4 regions of the Ammoniphilus sp. CFH 90114 genome follow, and region 4 is predicted to be linked to each of the others. Evidence: predicted binding sites of a transcription regulator. Region 4 holds the regulator's gene; each other region holds the start of a gene.
What was found. The regulator Rex, encoded in region 4, represses fermentation and respiration genes when NADH is low (regulators of the CRP and FNR family bind a similar motif). The targets are predictions, from matches to a motif close to TTGTGAAATATTTCACAA.

Region 1 (4,215 bases), on a different contig from region 4:
TGGCAAAAGGACTAGGCGTTTCGATACTCCCGCGTTTGATGGCGGAATCTCCGGGGCCAACCATTTCTATTTTACCCTTGGACCCTCCTCTTTCACGGTGGGTTTCTGTCTTTTACATTGAGGGACGCTATCTCTCACCGTGCACCAAAGTTTTCTTGGATTTTGTGGAGAGGCATCTCGTTTAAACCCAAACTTGCAAATATCCACACCGAACCTGCAAATATCCAACAGATATCTGCAAATAAACGCCTGGTCCCACAATCCATCGCCTAAGCAATCCTACCTAAGAAGAATCCCGAATAGAATGGGCGATTATAAGATTTTTTCGAGATATTAAAATGCCCATCTTCAATAGAAGATGAGCATTTAATATCTATTTTATGAATTTAGCATTTAATAAACCTAATTCCCGTCCATAAGCTTCAATTCGGAATTGATTCACATCCACTAAACTTAGCCTTACAGGTATAGGATCCCTATTTGAAGCAATATTTCCACTGTCGTAAATCAGATGTCCGTTTTGGTAAATCTTAACCATTCCAATGTTTTTGTCCTCTTTTCCCGTCCACTGCTCGCTAGGAGCAATCACCGCTTCGAAGATTTTATAGTCTTTGTTTAAGTTATATTCCACCTTTAGCGATCCCGGTATCGTCTTAGCTCCCTGTCCTATAATAAAACCATTCCCATTAATCGAATCGCCATTGCTTGCCTTGAAAGAAGAAGTCAGCTCTTTGGTCTCTGAAGACAAATTTTTAGAAGTAGTAGACATTTGATTTATGTTGGTCTGATTGCTCGGCTTACGGCCGCCTATGTAGATGCTGTTCTAAATGCCCTGATAATAAGTCACTTCTTTGCCTAGGGATTCTCCCATGAAGCGAAGAGGCACATAGGTTCTACCATTATAGACAAATCCTTGCTCACCAGAACCTGCTATTTTTTCTTCTCCCTCGAAAAAAAACTTAATCGGTTTAAAGCTCACATCAATCTTAGTCGATGCTGCATAGGCGACTCCTGAAAATAAAATTGCCCCCACCATGACTCCACTTACGAAATCCCTTACTCTTAATCCTTTAGACATATCTAATCCTCCTCACCTTTCTCTCTAATCTCTGTAAGTATAGAAAACCTACTCTAGACTTATGACCAATAATCTAAATATAACATTGATTCTTATTATTCAATACAAAGCCCCACCCTGTCTATCGTTCTATTTGCCTTTGTGTTACAAAAGTAGTTCTTTAGAGCCAAAAAAAAAGAGTGACCAATTAGTGCCTGGCACTTCATTTGGACTCACCCTCAATCATGTATTCCTTATTTCTTTGCATACGGCTCATAGGGCTTCTTCTCCGAAAGTACCTCTAGAAAAGCCTGGACGAACTTCAAACTGTCTTGAACGGTTGGATCCTTCAAGATTCGCAGAAGACCAAATAATCCAACATCCTGCCGGTTCTGCTCCGCTCTTGCTTTGGCCTCCTTGGCCATAGACAGGCCTTCTTGCACACGCTCGGTTACAGGCGCTGCGATAATCCCAGCAACCTCAACCGCTGAAACGATGTTTTCCTTTTTGGTGACAAGGTCAAACAAAGGAGTCACTTTTTCCAGCATTTCAACCGCCTGAGTGATTCTTGGCAGCTTCTCCACGAGAGACAGAAGAGCATCTAGATTGTCCTTATTCAAGGCAATCTTAGAAATGTGAGACAATGGCTCAGCAATATTGTTGATCGTTTGGCTATCCTCAGCAAGGGCCGTAACCATACCTAAACCTTGCTCCATTTTGACGACGGCATCTTTAATCTGCGGAAGCTTCTGGACCAGTGTAGTTAACGCTTCCTGTACCTCGGGATTCGATAATTCATTTACCCATTGCAATGACTTCTCTGTAATTATAGCGGACATGTTCTTCTCCTCTTCTCTCCACTTTTATTGTTTTATTATTCCAGAGGACCGACTCGATAATTCAAAGGTAGTTCATTTTTCCCTTTCTATTCACTTTCACTTCCAACAAAATAGGTTTTATTGTAAAATACTTCTAATACGAATTGATTTATTCTATGGAGGAACTTATGGGAACTGAAATCATCAAGAACTTAGGTACAAGTGAATACATCATGTGGATCTACTTAAAGGAGAGAAATTTTGTTCTTCCACCTATAAACGAAATGACAAAACACTTTGGTCGACATCCTAGAACCATAAGAGTTTGGATAAAAAAGCTACGAGAAAACGGATACATAAAATAAGCTCTTGACCCGCTGCGTTGCAACGGATACAAGTTGCGCGGGTCAAACTCTTGGTTCCCTCTCATTTTCTCTTCCATCTTCGGCGAGACCACCCCCACCAAAAACCACTCCCCATTCACTACGAAGTGAATAATTTTTCCTAATCTTCCTTCAACTAAATAGGTAAATGTAACTAATTACATGTTTTGCGCTTTATAGTCCATTCGACATAATTTATAATCTTAATAATTATAGTTGTACCCATTACGACTTTGAGGTTGACAGCGATCACCATTTCACATACAGGGGGAAACAATGTGTCGATTAAGGCAAAAGTAGCGACTGTATTTTTGTTGCTTGTAACCGTGGTTCTAATATCGAATAACGCGTTACACTACTATTCTACTAAGAATATATTGGTAGAAAACCAGAAGAAGCTCATGGAGATTACCGCTAAAGAGATCAGCATTGCAATTGAAAATTCAAGAGAAGGTTCAAAATACATTGAGGATCTCATTGGAGAGAAGCTACGAGTGGCTTCCCTTGTAGCTAAGTATGCCCTTTCCCCCCAAGCAGATCAGGTAACGAATGAGGAATTACAGAGACTTAGTAAGGAAATTGGGGTCTCTCATATCACGTTATTTCAAGAAACAGAGGAAGATATCATTGCTGTAAAATCATCTGATGTTAAAGAAGTCGGTATTGGTTCAAAGGAATGGGGATATTGGTTTGACGCCTTTCATCAATTATTAAGAGGGGAAGAAGTAACGGTTCCCCAAGGGCAAAAACTCCCGAACTATTGGGCAGGACCGATTGATGTCTCTAGCTCTAATCCGGACCATTACGATAAATGGGGATATTTCTATGATGGTACAACCGACTATATTATAGATCCTTATGTACGAGATACTCAGATCCAACAATTTGATGAGATTACTGGGATAAAATCCTTTCTAGACAAAACACTACAAAATAACGAATTCACCCTAGAGATAACTGGCTTTAACCCGAAGGCCTTTGGGAAAGAACCCATTATTACTCAATCTAACGGCATATCTTATGTACGCAAAGATGACGAACCCATCCTATTTGGTAACTACAGCTTTAAGCTTGAATCCACCGATGTTGCTCTGGTGAACCAGGCCATTACAACAGGGAAAATACAAAGTCTTGAAGCAGAGATTAATGGCAAAAAGGTAATCAAAAGCTTCTATCCTGTACTCGCGGATAAGCCTTACGTTATTGGACTAGTAAATGACTATAAGCTCATCGAAGATGTGCTTAGTGAGCAACTATACAACAATGCGATCATCTCCATTGTTATTCTACTCATTGTCTTTATGGTTAGCTACTCCCTTGCCGGTTATTTAGTCAGACCCGTTCAGTACATCCTTCAAAAAGTAGAAGAAATTTCAAAAGGAGATTTCTCCGTTAGAGTGGAAAGAAATTCAAAAGACGAAATAGGTTTACTAAGTGACGGGATTAATACGATGTCGCAGAACTTGGAGAGTTATACGAAGCAAATTCGATATCAAGCAGAGCATGACTCTTTAACGAATCTTCCTAATCGACGTGCTTTCACTACTCAACTTCAGAAACATATCGAAAAAGCCGATATGAATAAAGATACGATAGCTGTGATGTTCCTTGATTTAGACCGTTTTAAATCCGTCAACGATGGATTAGGTCATACCTTCGGAGATCAGTTGTTGATAGCCGTTGCGAATAGAATGCTCGATTCTCTTGGACAAGCCTACCGGATCGGTGGAGATGAATTTACTATCATCTTAACGGATACTTCAAGAGAAGAAGTCGGCAAAATGGCCCAGAAGATCCTTACTATGCTTAATCAGCCTTTCACCTTGGATGAACATGAAGTTTTCGTAACCACAAGTATTGGGATCAGTTTGTTCCCAACTGATGGAGAAAGTGTTGAGCATCTTGTTAAGAATGCGGACATAGCCATGTACCGAGCAAAGGAAGAAGGTAAAAACAC
Region 2 (4,215 bases), on a different contig from region 4:
GAGAAAGAAAGGAAGAGAAATAATAAGACCTAAAACAAGGGAAACCTTAACGTAAACGGATAAAGCATCGGCAATACCGAAGACATGCCATTCTAAATGCTTGGCCGCAGGATCATTCTTCAAATGATTGACTACTTGTCCTGAAAATACAAATCCAGCGATCATGGCAAGGAAAAAGAATACTAAGCAATAAATAATTCTTTTTCTCATCTCGGCAAGATGTTCCGTAAGCTGTACATCTGATCTTGTTTCTTCTTTATTCATTTCACACCTCCTTTTAGCTTATTTGGAACATTTTTTTAGGAAAGTTATAATTAAAAGCATTTTGTTCCTTTTGGACCTATGATAATATTTAATAATAACTACTGTGAAGGGAGGTCATACATTGGAAAATATAACTGATAAAACCTTTTTCCAATTGATCCCAAATGAATTCCGTGAAGAGATCAATGCGATTGCCGTCGATGTCAATTACCCTAAGGATACCATACTTTACATGGATGGAGAAAAAGCTGAGAATCTCTACTTCATTCGTTCCGGTAGTGTGAAGATCAGTAAAACGACCCTTGAGGGAAAAGAGCTGACTCTTTATATTTGTAAACCAGGAGAACTGATTGGAGAACTAGCCCTTTTTCAGCCTGGAATAACCTATACCTCTACCGCAGAGATGCTAGAGGACGGAAGCGCTGGAATTATAGCTAGATCAAGCTTAGAAGATCTCCTGACACGCAACAGTAAACTAGCCGTAGAGTTTATGAAATGGATGGGAATTGCTTATCGCCGCAATCAATCGAAGTTTAGGGATCTAATGCTCCTTGGTAAGCACGGTGCTCTTTATTCTACACTGATCCGAATGACCAATACTTATGGGATTAAGGTCAAGGACGGTGTCCTTATTGATCTCTTCTTAACCAACAAAGATCTTGCCAATTTCATCGGGACCACCCGTGAGAGTGTAAACCGTATGTTAAATGAGCTTCGCAAGAATGAAGTCATTAGTGTTGATAATGGCTTTATTACTGTTCATAATATCACATATCTTAAAGAATTTTTAGAATGTGATGGTTGCCCTGAAGATATTTGCCGAATTTAACTTTCTTAAAACAAAAAGATTCCTGCGAGGAATCTTTTTTTACTTTTCCATCTGTAACAAATACCCCCTTAGCATAGGGAATAACCCGCTCTCCTCTTCAAAGATGTGAGTGACTGTTTGCGTAAGGAATCTTTTAGTTTTCACAAACACTTCTTCATCCAATTGCTCTCTTTCTTCACTAATGTGCATACGCAATTGCTTCTTAATAGCCAGTAGATCCTCTTCCATCTGCACGTGTTCATCTTCTACGTAATGAGCCATTTCTGGAGAATGATACATTTTCTCAACGAGAGGAACAATCACTTCCTCTTCCTGCCTGCTGTGCTCCATGAGCTCTGCTTTCAGTTTCACTAGTTTATCTAATACTTCTTGGTATCCCTCCACGTTTCCAGTTGATTTAATCCGCTCCAACGCGAGCTGGGCTTCCTTAGCCGTTGCTTTTATTTGTTCATGTTGTTCTAGAAAGAGCGCAAATGAATCAGTTATATTCATCGTTCCTTCCCTCTTTCCCATAGATTTTTGCAAAGTAACCTTGCATTGTGTTATACGTATCTGTATAGAATTCTCTATTCATATAGTAATTTACTATACGCTATAGCCAACGTCTGTTAAGTTTATCACAAACCTGAATAGATCAAGCAAAAGAGAGGAAGAAAACGATTGAGCATTGAACAAGCATTAGAGCGATTTCGATACGCCCTGTTCCTAGGAGTTGAACCACCTGAGGAATATACAGCAAAAACTCAAGAAGAGTATATTGAGCACTATGAACAGCAAATCGAACGAGACCCAGCAAAAGAAAGAAAACTTATCACACGACTGTCCGCTCCTTTACTACAGGTATACCGAAAACAAGTAGAGCAATTAGCCCGAATGGAACAGCTGATCTCAGGCGATCAATCCCCCCTCATATTTAGCGATGAGGATATACTTGAAGAACTGTACGATGAACTGTCTAACATCGAAACAGAAGAAGAGTGGGTCGTATTTAAGAGCCGCGTTGTCTCCACTTCATAGAAACTACCCATCCGGATATCGGAATATCCGGAGTTTTTTTCATATAAAAAATAAGCGGAATTGCTCCGCTTAATCTCTTTTCCATAATCGTCCCTGCCATGCATTCCTTTGACGCAATTCACGTTCGATTCCATTTAGGACTTCCCACTTTCTTCTACTCCACATCGGTCCAATCAAGAGTTCTGGAGGCCCATCTCCCGTTAAACGGTGAATAATCATTTCTGGTGGTAGGATCTCTAATATATCAACGACCAAACGTGTGTAGGTTTCCTGATCCAAAAATTCTAATCCTCCTTGTTCCCACAATTTGACTAACGGAGTCTTCTTAAGCAGGTGCAGCAAATGAATCTTAATGCCTTGAACAGGGAGGTTTGCGACAGCTTTAGCCGTCTCCATCATCATCTCTTCCGTCTCACCTGGCAAGCCTAAGATGATATGAGAACAAACTCGAATATTGTGCTTCCTCAATTTTTCTACAGCTTCTACATAGGTCTCAAAGTCATGAGCTCTATTAATGAGTTCCGCTGTTGATTCATGAACGGTTTGTAAGCCTAGTTCAACCCATAGATACGTTCTTTGATTCATCTCTGCTAGATATTCTACAACATCATCAGGAAGACAATCTGGCCTAGTTGCAATGGCTAATCCAACTACATCCTCTTCTAAAATGGTTTCGTAGCACTCCCTCAATTCTTCTACTGGAGCATAGGTATTGGTATAAGCCTGAAAATAGCCAATATACTTTGCCTCAGGCCACTTCGTATGCATTCTTTCTGCTACATCATGAAACTGCTTTTTTAGATCGTCTCTTCTTGCGCCGGCAAAATCTCCTGAACCTCTAGCGCTACAGAATGTACATCCCCCAATGGCTACTTTTCCATCTCTGTTCGGGCAGGTGAATCCCGCATCAAGCATGACTTTAAATACCTTAGCCCCGAATCGTTCTCTTAAGTGATAATTCCAAGTATGATATCGTTTATCTCCCCACATCTGCGGAGCAATCGGTTGAATAGTATTCAATTTAATCTCTGCCCCTTTCTCTACAACCTTACACGAGAACCATTCCATTATAAACTAACATTAAGACCTGAGAAAACACATCGTTTCCGTAGTATTCCCTTGACAATATGGTAAAATTATTGCTATACGAATTAACTAATTGGAGATGATATAAATGAATCTTGCAAATCCTAGTCGTGAAAATATGGTGCATATGCTTAATGAGCTACAAAAGAAATTAACAATGGCTAATACCTCCGTCATGAATCCTGATGCTTTTGAATTAGATATTTATGAGGATCTGCTAGACCTCTTTGAAATGGTCATGCGTAAAGAACGATTTAGCATCAGCGAGATGGAAGCCATCGTAAGCGAACTAGGGAGTATGCGAAAAAAATAAGAGGGACAATTATGAAATATGATGTGATTATCATTGGTGGAGGCCCTTCAGGTCTCATGGCGGCTGTTGCAGCCGGACGTTCTGGAAGCAAAGTTCTTCTGTTAGATAAAGGAGACAAGCTCGGAAGGAAATTGGCGATCTCCGGTGGCGGACGTTGTAATGTAACGAATGCAGGGAGTATTGATTTCATTATTAAGAATATCCCCGGTAATGGGCGTTTCCTACATAGTGCGTTTTCTGTTTTCAATAACAAGGATATTATTGAATTCTTTGAAGGGCTAGGCATCCCCTTAAAAGAAGAAGATCGTGGAAGGATGTTTCCCGTTACAGATAAAGCGAAAGATGTTGTTAATACTCTCATTAATCAAATTAAATTACTTAAAGTAGAGATTCTAACAAACGCCCCAGTAGATAAGGTCTTATATGAGGACCACGAGGTGAAGGGCATCCGATTAAAAGACGGGAAGCTCCTTGAAGCACGCTCCGTTGTCATAGCCGTAGGGGGGAAATCAGTTCCACATACAGGGTCAACGGGAGATGGATATGAATGGGCTCAGGAGGCTGGTCATACCATTACAGAGCTTTATCCGACAGAAGTACCGCTAACGTCGAAAGCACCGTTCATACAACAACGGGTACTTCAGGGACTCTCTCTGAGAAGTATCCACTTAGCTGTGCTAGATCCGCTCAAACACAAGAAAATTAT
Region 3 (4,215 bases), on a different contig from region 4:
GGTTTATAGAATATGTGGAAAAAAACGCAAAATAAGAATCCTTGGAAGACAGCCAAGGTTTCTTATTTTAGCTTCGTTTATAACATGAGCCGTCATGATCGTCTACCATACCTGTGGCTTGCATAAACGCATAACAGATCGTGCTTCCTACGAATTTGAACCCTTTCTTTTTCAATGCTTTACTCATCGCATCGGAAACCTCGGTTTTACTGGGGGATTTTTGATTCTCTGTCCAATCGTTGATGACAGGATTCCCTCCAATAAAAGACCAGAGAAAGGTGGAAAAATCTTCACCTTTATGGGTCATTTCCAGATAACATTTTGCATTCGTGATAAAGGCTTCAATCTTGCCGCGATGTCGAATAATCCCTTCGTTTGATAATAATATATTAATTTTTTGCTCATCATATTGGGCTATTCTTTGAGGATCAAAGTTGTCAAAGGCTGTTCGATAATTTTCTCTCTTCTTCAAAACCGTTATCCAAGACAACCCGGCTTGTGCTCCTTCTAAGCACAGCATCTCAAAGAGCTTCTGACTGTCCCTCACAGGGACACCCCATTCTTCATCATGGTACTTTATATAGAGGGGATCGGTTGTTACCCAACCACATCTTTTCTTTTCTTGCATAGACAAACGTCTCCTTTAATGTGAAAAGCTGTTTCTACTATAGCAGAAACAGCTCTTCTAAGCCTACTTGTATTTAACATTTAATTGAAGCATTTTTTCTAGAATACCAGAACCAGCAAACAAACAAGCTGATGACGTAATAACCGATGAAGAGATTGAGTGCAAGATTAGCTGAACCTGTAGAATCGATGGACCATCCGAAGATCTTAGGAATAAAGAATGCTCCGTATGCTCCTATTGCCGCAATAAATCCTAGTACTGGGCCTGATTGCTTTCCTTCAAAGATGAAGGGAACCATGCGGAAGGTTGAACCGTTGGCAATACCCGTACCTGCAAAGAGGATGAGGAACATCACTAAGAATCCGTTGAAATGGTTTATGTTCAAGAAATAGATGACTCCGGCGGTTGCGGCAACCATACTGAGTGTAGTCCAGAAAGTAACTTTAGCTCCGCTGTTTACTTTATCAGATATCCACCCTCCAAGTGGACGAAGGGAAGCACCTACTAATGGCCCAAGGAAGGCATATTGCACGGCGTTAATTTCAGGGAACTCGGAACGAATTAGCAGCGGAAATGCTGCGGCGTAGCCTATAAAAGAACCGAAGCACATGACGTAGAGCCATGTCATAATCCAAGTGTGCTTATGCTTTAAGACAACAACTTGTTCTTTAAAACTTTGTTTTGTATTGGGAAGATTGTCCATTCCGAAGGCAGCTAATAGAATCGCTGCAACAATAGGAATGACCCAGATAAACGCAGCATTCTGAATGTAGATTTCTGAACCGTCTGGAAGCACTTGGGAGCTACCGGTCATTACTCCTATAAAACTCACCCCAATGGCTAGTGGAGTAACAAACTGCACTACACTAACACCGAGGTTCCCAATTCCAACGTTAATTCCGTTAGCTGTACCCTTATGCTTCTTAGGGAAAAAGGCATTAATATTTGCTGTTGAGGAAGACAGGTTTGCTCCGCCAAGACCACACAAGGCTGCTAAGATCACTAAAACATAATACGGAGTTTCTGGATTCTGTACGGCAAATCCAATTCCAATAGTTGGTATTAAAAGTACACTTGTACTAATCACCGTCCAGTTTTTTCCGCCTAGTAAACCCGGCATGAAAGTATAGACTAGACGCAAGGTTGCTCCTGATAAACCCGGAAGGGCTGCCAGAGTAAACAATTCACTCTTGCTTAGATTAAATCCTACATCATTAAGACGAACCGCTACAACAGACCAAATCTGCCAAACGATAAAGGCTAAGATCAAAGCGAAAACCGATATGAGAAGGTTTTTTCGCGCAATTTGTTTTCCAGTTGACTCCCAAAACTGAGGAACTTCCGGTTTCCATTCTGTTATAACACGCATGGTGTTCTTCCCCCTAATTGATAATGTATCCTTGTTGTAGTGTCATTCTAACAAGAGAGAATAGAAAAGGATGTGTAATAAGTCACAAGGGAAAATCATGACTTGCTATCGACCACAATTTTACAGTAAGATTAGATAAATAATTAAGGGGGGAAACAAGATGAGTAATAAGAAACTCAACTGCCATCATCATCGTCATCATTCTCATTGCGTTTGTACCCATTGGAAAAACAGTTAATGTTTTTTCTAGGTGTAAACGCTTATTGTGTTTGCACCTGCGAAGCTCTTGCCATTGGGAGCCATGTGAGGTGTAGCCTTGCATGGCTTTTTCATTTTTTTCTAAGGAGAAGATCACTCATGTCAAATCAAGCAAAGGGGAAGTATCGCCCCCAGGCAATTTCAGGTTTTCCAGAATGGCTACCCGAACAGAAAGCTGTTGAACTCATGTGGATGGATACGATACGCAAGGAATTTGAGAGTTTTGGGTATGCCTGTATTGAAACTCCATCGGTTGAAGAATTAAATGTTCTAACTGCAAAGGGCGAGATTGATAAAGAAATCTATGTGATGCAAAGGCTGCATGCCGAAGAGGGAGATGAAGCCCGATTGGGATTGCATTATGATTTAACAGTCCCTTTTGCGCGCTATGTAGCACAGCATTATGGAGACCTCGTGTTTCCCTTCAAGCGATATCAGATGCAAAAAGTATGGAGAGGAGAGCGAGCACAGGTAGGCAGGTATCGTGAGTTTTACCAGTGTGATATCGATGTAATCCATGAGGATACGCTTCCCTTAAGGTTCGACTCAGAGATGCCTAGAGTCATGTTTGGGATCTTTCAGAAGTTAGGCCTTGATATTCAATTTAGATTAAACAATCGCAAAGTCCTCCAGGGATACTTTCTAGGTCTAGGGATTGAGGAAATGAGCCGAATCGTTCGCGCGATCGATAAGTGGGATAAGCTGGGTGAAAAAGGCGTATTAAAGATCCTTCAAGAGGAAGAAGGGTTAACAGATGAACTAGCTCAACGATGTGTAGCGATTGCCAAAATTAAAACGGATCGTGAAGGACTTGTATCTAAGGTTCAAGAGCTTGGGGTTGAGCATCCTCTTATGCAGGAAGGGCTAGAAGAATTAGATCAGGTCCTGCAAGACTTACAGGATCTTCCCTCAGGCGCTGTGATAGCGGACCTGTCTATTGCCCGCGGGCTTGATTACTATACAGGAACAGTCTATGAATCTTCGTTAATTCAGTATCCTGAGCTAGGCAGTGTGTGTTCGGGTGGTCGATACGAAAATTTAGCAGGCTCTTTCATTGATAAGAATCTAAGTGGAGTTGGGATGTCTATCGGATTATCGCGGGTCCTAGGAAAGCTGTTCCATGAGAACGAGCTTCCACTAGGAAGAAAAAGTCCTACTGATATCCTCGTGGTTTTACCGCAGGACGATCGGTATGCAGAGGCCCTTGCGATTGCAGCCAAGCTAAGAGAGAACGGGCATAAAGTAGAGGTCTTCCCTAGTGCAGTGAAGTTTGCCAAACAGATTCGCTACGCGTCTAGAAAAGGAATACCGTATGTGTGGTTTCTACCTTTTGAACCTGGAGGAGATTGCGAGGTCAAGAATTTAATTACTGGAAACCAGGAACTAGCTGATCCAGCGAAATGGAAGATGGAGTAGGGAGATTGGCTGGGGGGTAAGCGAAAAAATTCCGCCTATTTTAGGTAGATGGATAAAAGAAATCGAAATAAGCGGAGATTTTCCTGCTAATGTGGGCCAATTACTCAAAATCGAGGTGAAATATGAAAATAACGGAAAATTTTCCTGTTATTTTAGCCGAAAAACTTAAAATCCAAAAAATAGGCGGAAATTCTCCGCCTATATAATGGGTCACATCTACCCTATGCTATTCCGCTGGTGCGTTTTCGACGGCGATTTGGTAGGCACTTAGAATTGCTTCGCTTTCCTCTTCATCTGTAATACCAACAAGGTAACGGTCCTCATCGTCGCCTTCAACTCTCATGAGAATCGTCTCTTGCTCTGAGGTCAACAATGCATAAGATTGATCTTCCATGTCAAACAAAGCCTCTACTGCATATTGCTTCTCCTGACCTTGCTCATCTTCAATGGTAATGTAGTCTCTAACCTCTTGGTCACTCAATTTCTTCACCTCCAGTAGGTATCTCTGAATAATGTGTCCAAGAAGAATGATGGTTATCAATGG
Region 4 (4,215 bases):
TAGAGATATTCTTAATCTCTTCAACCGCTGCACGAACAGCCTTTTCGATACCCTTGCGGATAACCATTGGGTTAGCTCCGGAAGTAACGTTTTTCAAACCTTCACGGATCATAGCTTGAGCCAATACCGTTGCCGTTGTTGTACCGTCACCCGCTACGTCGTTTGTCTTCGTAGCTACTTCTTTAACTAATTGAGCACCCATGTTTTCGAATGCATCTTCTAGTTCGATTTCCTTTGCAATGGTAACACCATCGTTTGTGATAAGAGGAGATCCAAACTTCTTCTCAAGAACTACGTTACGGCCTTTTGGTCCTAGAGTTACTTTAACCGCATTAGCTAGAGTATCCACACCACGAAGCATAGCGCGGCGAGCTTCTTCACTAAATCTAATATCCTTTGCCATTTAAAGATGCCTCCTTCTAATTCATATATGTAAACCCGAGATTTATTTACGAAGGGACGAGTCCAGTTGGACCTTATAGTCCCAATGAACTCAATTATTGTAAGATAGCAAGAATGTCGCTTTCACGCATGATCAACAATTCTTTGTCACCGAATTTCACTTCAGTACCAGCGTACTTAGAGAAGATAACTTTGTCGCCTTCTTTCACTTCAAGGGCAACGCGCTCTCCGTTCTCAATACGTCCAGAACCTACAGCTACAACGCGGCCCTCTTGAGGCTTTTCCTTTGCTGTGTCTGGTAGAACGATCCCACTTGCTGTTGTCTCTTCCTTAGCAATTGCTTCGATAACCACGCGATCACCTAATGGTCTTAACACTGTGAAACACCCTCCTTAAGGACATTTGCGTTTTATTAGCACTCATTCAACTTGAGTGCTAACACATTTATTATAATAGTCATTTTTCCCCAACTTTGCAAGCCCCTAAATCACTTTTTTTATTAAAAATTTGTAAATATATGTATGAACTACAGATTTACCCTTTCCATTTTGTCCCAAGGTGAGGCTAAGCATACCAAGGGTCATATGTGGAGAGTATTTTATCGATTTTAGTGAATCCTGAAGGGACGCAACCCAATCCATCACAAAAAAGAGGAGATCACTCTCCTCTTAATCGTCTGTTTTAATAATCGCAAATTCTTCTTCCCATTCCTTGTCTCTTTCCTTCTGTTTGCGATAGACGAATCCGGATAGCCAGATACTAATCTCATAAAGCGCAATGAGCGGGATGGAGACAAGAATATTGGATATAAAGTCTGGTGGGGTAACTAAAGCTGCGATGGTGACAAAGATCAATATAGAATACTTGCGGAACTTCTTAAGAATCATCGGGTTGACCACCCGAATCGTGGTCAAAAACAAAATGACGACTGGGAGTTCAAAAAGCAAGCTGACAGGAAGAATTAAGTTAAACATGAACTGGAAATATTGCGTTAGCCCGTAGGTTTCTTCTGCCCCCAAAGCAAACGTGAAGTTGGACATAAACCCAATAATCATAGGAAGTAAGATATAATAGCCGAAGCTTAAGCCCAACAGCAGTAAGATAATGGCAAAAGGAATATAAATCAGCAAGGCCCTCTGCTCCACTTGGGTAAGTCCTGGAGACATAAATCGCCACACATGAAATAAAATAACAGGCAACGTCAGTATAACAGCAATGATAAAGGCCACTTGCATATAGATCCGCAGAGCATCCGAGAACCCAAATACATGCCACGAAATGTTAGACGCAGCTGGATCATTCTTTAAATGTTCTACAAGGGTTGGTGCTACGACAAAACCTATGATCATAAACAAGATAAAAAAGGAAATAACCCAAATAAGCCTTTTTCTTAGCTCAGATAGGTGATCCACCATTGACATTTCTTTATCATTCATTTTCTTCTACGACCACCGGTTCATTTTTTTTCAAAAAGTAGACAAGCGACTGCAACTCAACGCTAAGATCGATATAATGAATTTTTATATCCTCGGGTACTTGCAATCTAGTCGGGGTAAAATTTAGGATTCCCTTAATTCCAGATTTCACAAGTTGATCCGTAACATCTTGCGCTGCATGTACCGGCACGGTAAGGATAGCAACTAATGCATCCTCCTCTTCCACTACACTTACAAAATCATTCAAAGGATAAATCGGGATTCCATTTATCTTTTGTCCAACCTTCGATGGATCATTATCAAACGCGGCAACTATCATCGCGTTATTTTTTAAGAAGTCATACTGAAGGAGAGCGGTACCTAAATTTCCCACTCCCACGAGGATAACATGGGTTGTTTCATCCTGCTTCAAGAACTCTCTTAGAAATTGAATTAAATACTCTACATCATACCCATAACCTTTTCTCCCTAACGCTCCTAAATAGGAAAGATCTCGACGTATTGTTGCTGGATCAATATTCAGCGACCGGCTGAGCTCTGCTGAAGAAACCCTAGTAATACCCAATGAGGAAAGCCCGTGAAGATATCGAAAATATATGGGAAGTCTCTTCGCTGTTACTTTAGGTATAGCTTGTTCCATGAGCTCACCTCCTCATCGTCAATTTACTAACACGAATGAAATCCTCCGTAGCCCATGGAGGTAATATCTTTGGCTGTGATCTTCTCTCCCGCAAGAATTCTAGGCAAGAACACATCAAAGGAAGTATGCGGATCATGCATTACGCATCCTGGTAGTCCCATGATCGGAATATCCCCGTAATAGGCCATCAGCAGCATAGAGCCTGGAAGCATAGGGGTTCCGTAGCGGACCACTTCAGCTCCTACCCCTTTGATTGCGCCAGGTGTACGATCGTCAGGATCCACCGACATTCCTCCAGTCACGAGGATCAAGTCAACCTTTTTATCGATAAAGTACCTTATCTCATTCTGAATCTGCTCGGCATCATCATTCGCAAGTCTTTGCTCTATTACTTCAGAGCCGAAAGCCTTAAGCTTCGCCCGGATGACAGGACCAAACTTGTCCTGAATTCTTCCGGTATAAACCTCACTTCCCGTTGTTACGACCCCCACCCTCATAGGCTTAAAGGGCTTCACGGAGAGAGCAGATTGTTCTGCTAATCGTTCAACTGCCAGAATCTTGCCTTCCTCAATAATCAATGGGATGGGCCGAACACCAGCCAAGGATTGACCCGGTTGGACCACTTGATTATCTACTAAGGTAGATAAAGAGATTCCTTCTAGTTCATTGACCTGGTGAACAATATCTGCTCGAACCTTGAGCAAACCATGTATCTTGGATTTAAGTGTCACTTTTCCTTCGACTGGCTCTGTTAAGAGGATTTCGCCCCCCGCTAGTGCCTTCGCCATTCTTTCCGCTCCCTCATTCTCATGAAGGTAGCCAACAGGTATGTCCATGATATAAATATGTCTTTTTCCGATGTCTAACAATAGAGGTATATCTTCTGGTGTGATTTCATGCCCCGCCTTAAATGCTCTTCCTTTAAACTCACCTGGGAGAATACGAGTCAAGTCATGACCGAGTCTCATTCCCACAGCTTGTTCAACTGGCACTTCTATCAAGTACGAAGATTTCACCACTTTTCCTCCCTTGTAATAGATCCAACCCCCACATTCCCATGAATGATATTAATCGCATGTGGAATCTGGTCGCATATAGCTGTAAAACACTCTTCCACTCCCTTAGGGTTGCCAGGAAAGTTCACAATTAGGGTGTTGCCTCGTGTACCTGAAATCGCACGAGTGAGCATCGCACGACGAGAATTCGCAAGAGATGCCCTTCTCATCTCTTCCGCTAGTCCTGGAACATGGCGATCGATAACCCCTTCTGTAGCTTCAGGAGTCACATCCTCCGGACTAAGTCCCGTTCCACCAACGGTTAAAAGTAAATCCACTCTTTCTCTATCCGTTAGCTCAATCATAGTCTCCTTCAGCATCTCGATGCTATCGGGAACAGTGCGATGAATATGTATCTCACTATCTAAGTGCTTCTTTAGCAACTCAATTAGCTTTTCTACGCTATCGTTTTCTCTTTCTCCTCGATAAATCGAATTGCTCGCTGTGACAACACCAATTTTATATACAGACATGAAAATCCTCCTAGTTGAAAGATAAATAAGTCTCAGTTCAGTAACAAGAGTCCATCTATATTGTACATGATTTCACAACGTAATTAAAACGAATTTATACAGTCAATCCATCCCTCGTCCGTAACAATGGTTTCCATCCGGAAGTCATGGTCATCCATTGGAATGGATTCTACGATTTGTTCTACAAAACAAGGTGCGATCATCCTTGG

Region 1: EIZ39_RS20250 (DUF1641 domain-containing protein) is a predicted target of Rex. The motif match lies at 2,017-2,034, and genes of this name have one in related genera.
Region 2: EIZ39_RS17190 (hemerythrin domain-containing protein) is a predicted target of Rex. The motif match lies at 1,699-1,716, and genes of this name have one in related genera.
Region 3: EIZ39_RS11610 (NarK family nitrate/nitrite MFS transporter) is a predicted target of Rex. The motif match lies at 2,068-2,085, and genes of this name have one in related genera.

The regions. Positions count from the first base shown of each region.
Region 1 is NZ_SDLI01000010.1:140,430-144,644, forward strand. It holds gene EIZ39_RS20235 (LysR family transcriptional regulator) at 1-185, shown strand, start outside; gene EIZ39_RS20240 (NPCBM/NEW2 domain-containing protein) at 374-769, opposite strand; gene EIZ39_RS20245 (stalk domain-containing protein) at 824-1,078, opposite strand; gene EIZ39_RS20250 (DUF1641 domain-containing protein) at 1,312-1,896, opposite strand; gene EIZ39_RS27785 (helix-turn-helix domain-containing protein) at 2,160-2,240, shown strand; gene EIZ39_RS20260 (EAL domain-containing protein) at 2,537-4,215, shown strand, end outside.
Region 2 is NZ_SDLI01000007.1:203,991-208,205, reverse strand. It holds gene tatC (twin-arginine translocase subunit TatC) at 1-264, opposite strand, end outside; gene EIZ39_RS17195 (Crp/Fnr family transcriptional regulator) at 386-1,093, shown strand; gene EIZ39_RS17190 (hemerythrin domain-containing protein) at 1,133-1,585, opposite strand; gene EIZ39_RS17185 (hypothetical protein) at 1,754-2,110, shown strand; gene mnmL (tRNA modification radical SAM protein MnmL/YtqA) at 2,180-3,100, opposite strand; gene EIZ39_RS17175 (DUF1128 domain-containing protein) at 3,285-3,509, shown strand; gene EIZ39_RS17170 (BaiN/RdsA family NAD(P)/FAD-dependent oxidoreductase) at 3,521-4,215, shown strand, end outside.
Region 3 is NZ_SDLI01000004.1:290,784-294,998, reverse strand. It holds gene EIZ39_RS11620 (hypothetical protein) at 1-35, shown strand, start outside; gene EIZ39_RS11615 (DNA-3-methyladenine glycosylase I) at 68-628, opposite strand; gene EIZ39_RS11610 (NarK family nitrate/nitrite MFS transporter) at 702-1,997, opposite strand; gene hisS (histidine--tRNA ligase) at 2,355-3,671, shown strand; gene EIZ39_RS11595 (DUF1292 domain-containing protein) at 3,898-4,152, opposite strand; gene EIZ39_RS11590 (response regulator) at 4,209-4,215, opposite strand, start outside.
Region 4 is NZ_SDLI01000008.1:35,302-39,516, forward strand. It holds gene groL (chaperonin GroEL) at 1-403, opposite strand, end outside; gene groES (co-chaperone GroES) at 498-779, opposite strand; gene tatC (twin-arginine translocase subunit TatC) at 1,071-1,838, opposite strand; gene EIZ39_RS17525 (redox-sensing transcriptional repressor Rex) at 1,831-2,478, opposite strand; gene EIZ39_RS17530 (molybdopterin-binding protein) at 2,505-3,497, opposite strand; gene EIZ39_RS17535 (MogA/MoaB family molybdenum cofactor biosynthesis protein) at 3,491-4,006, opposite strand; gene EIZ39_RS17540 (5-formyltetrahydrofolate cyclo-ligase) at 4,090-4,215, opposite strand, start outside.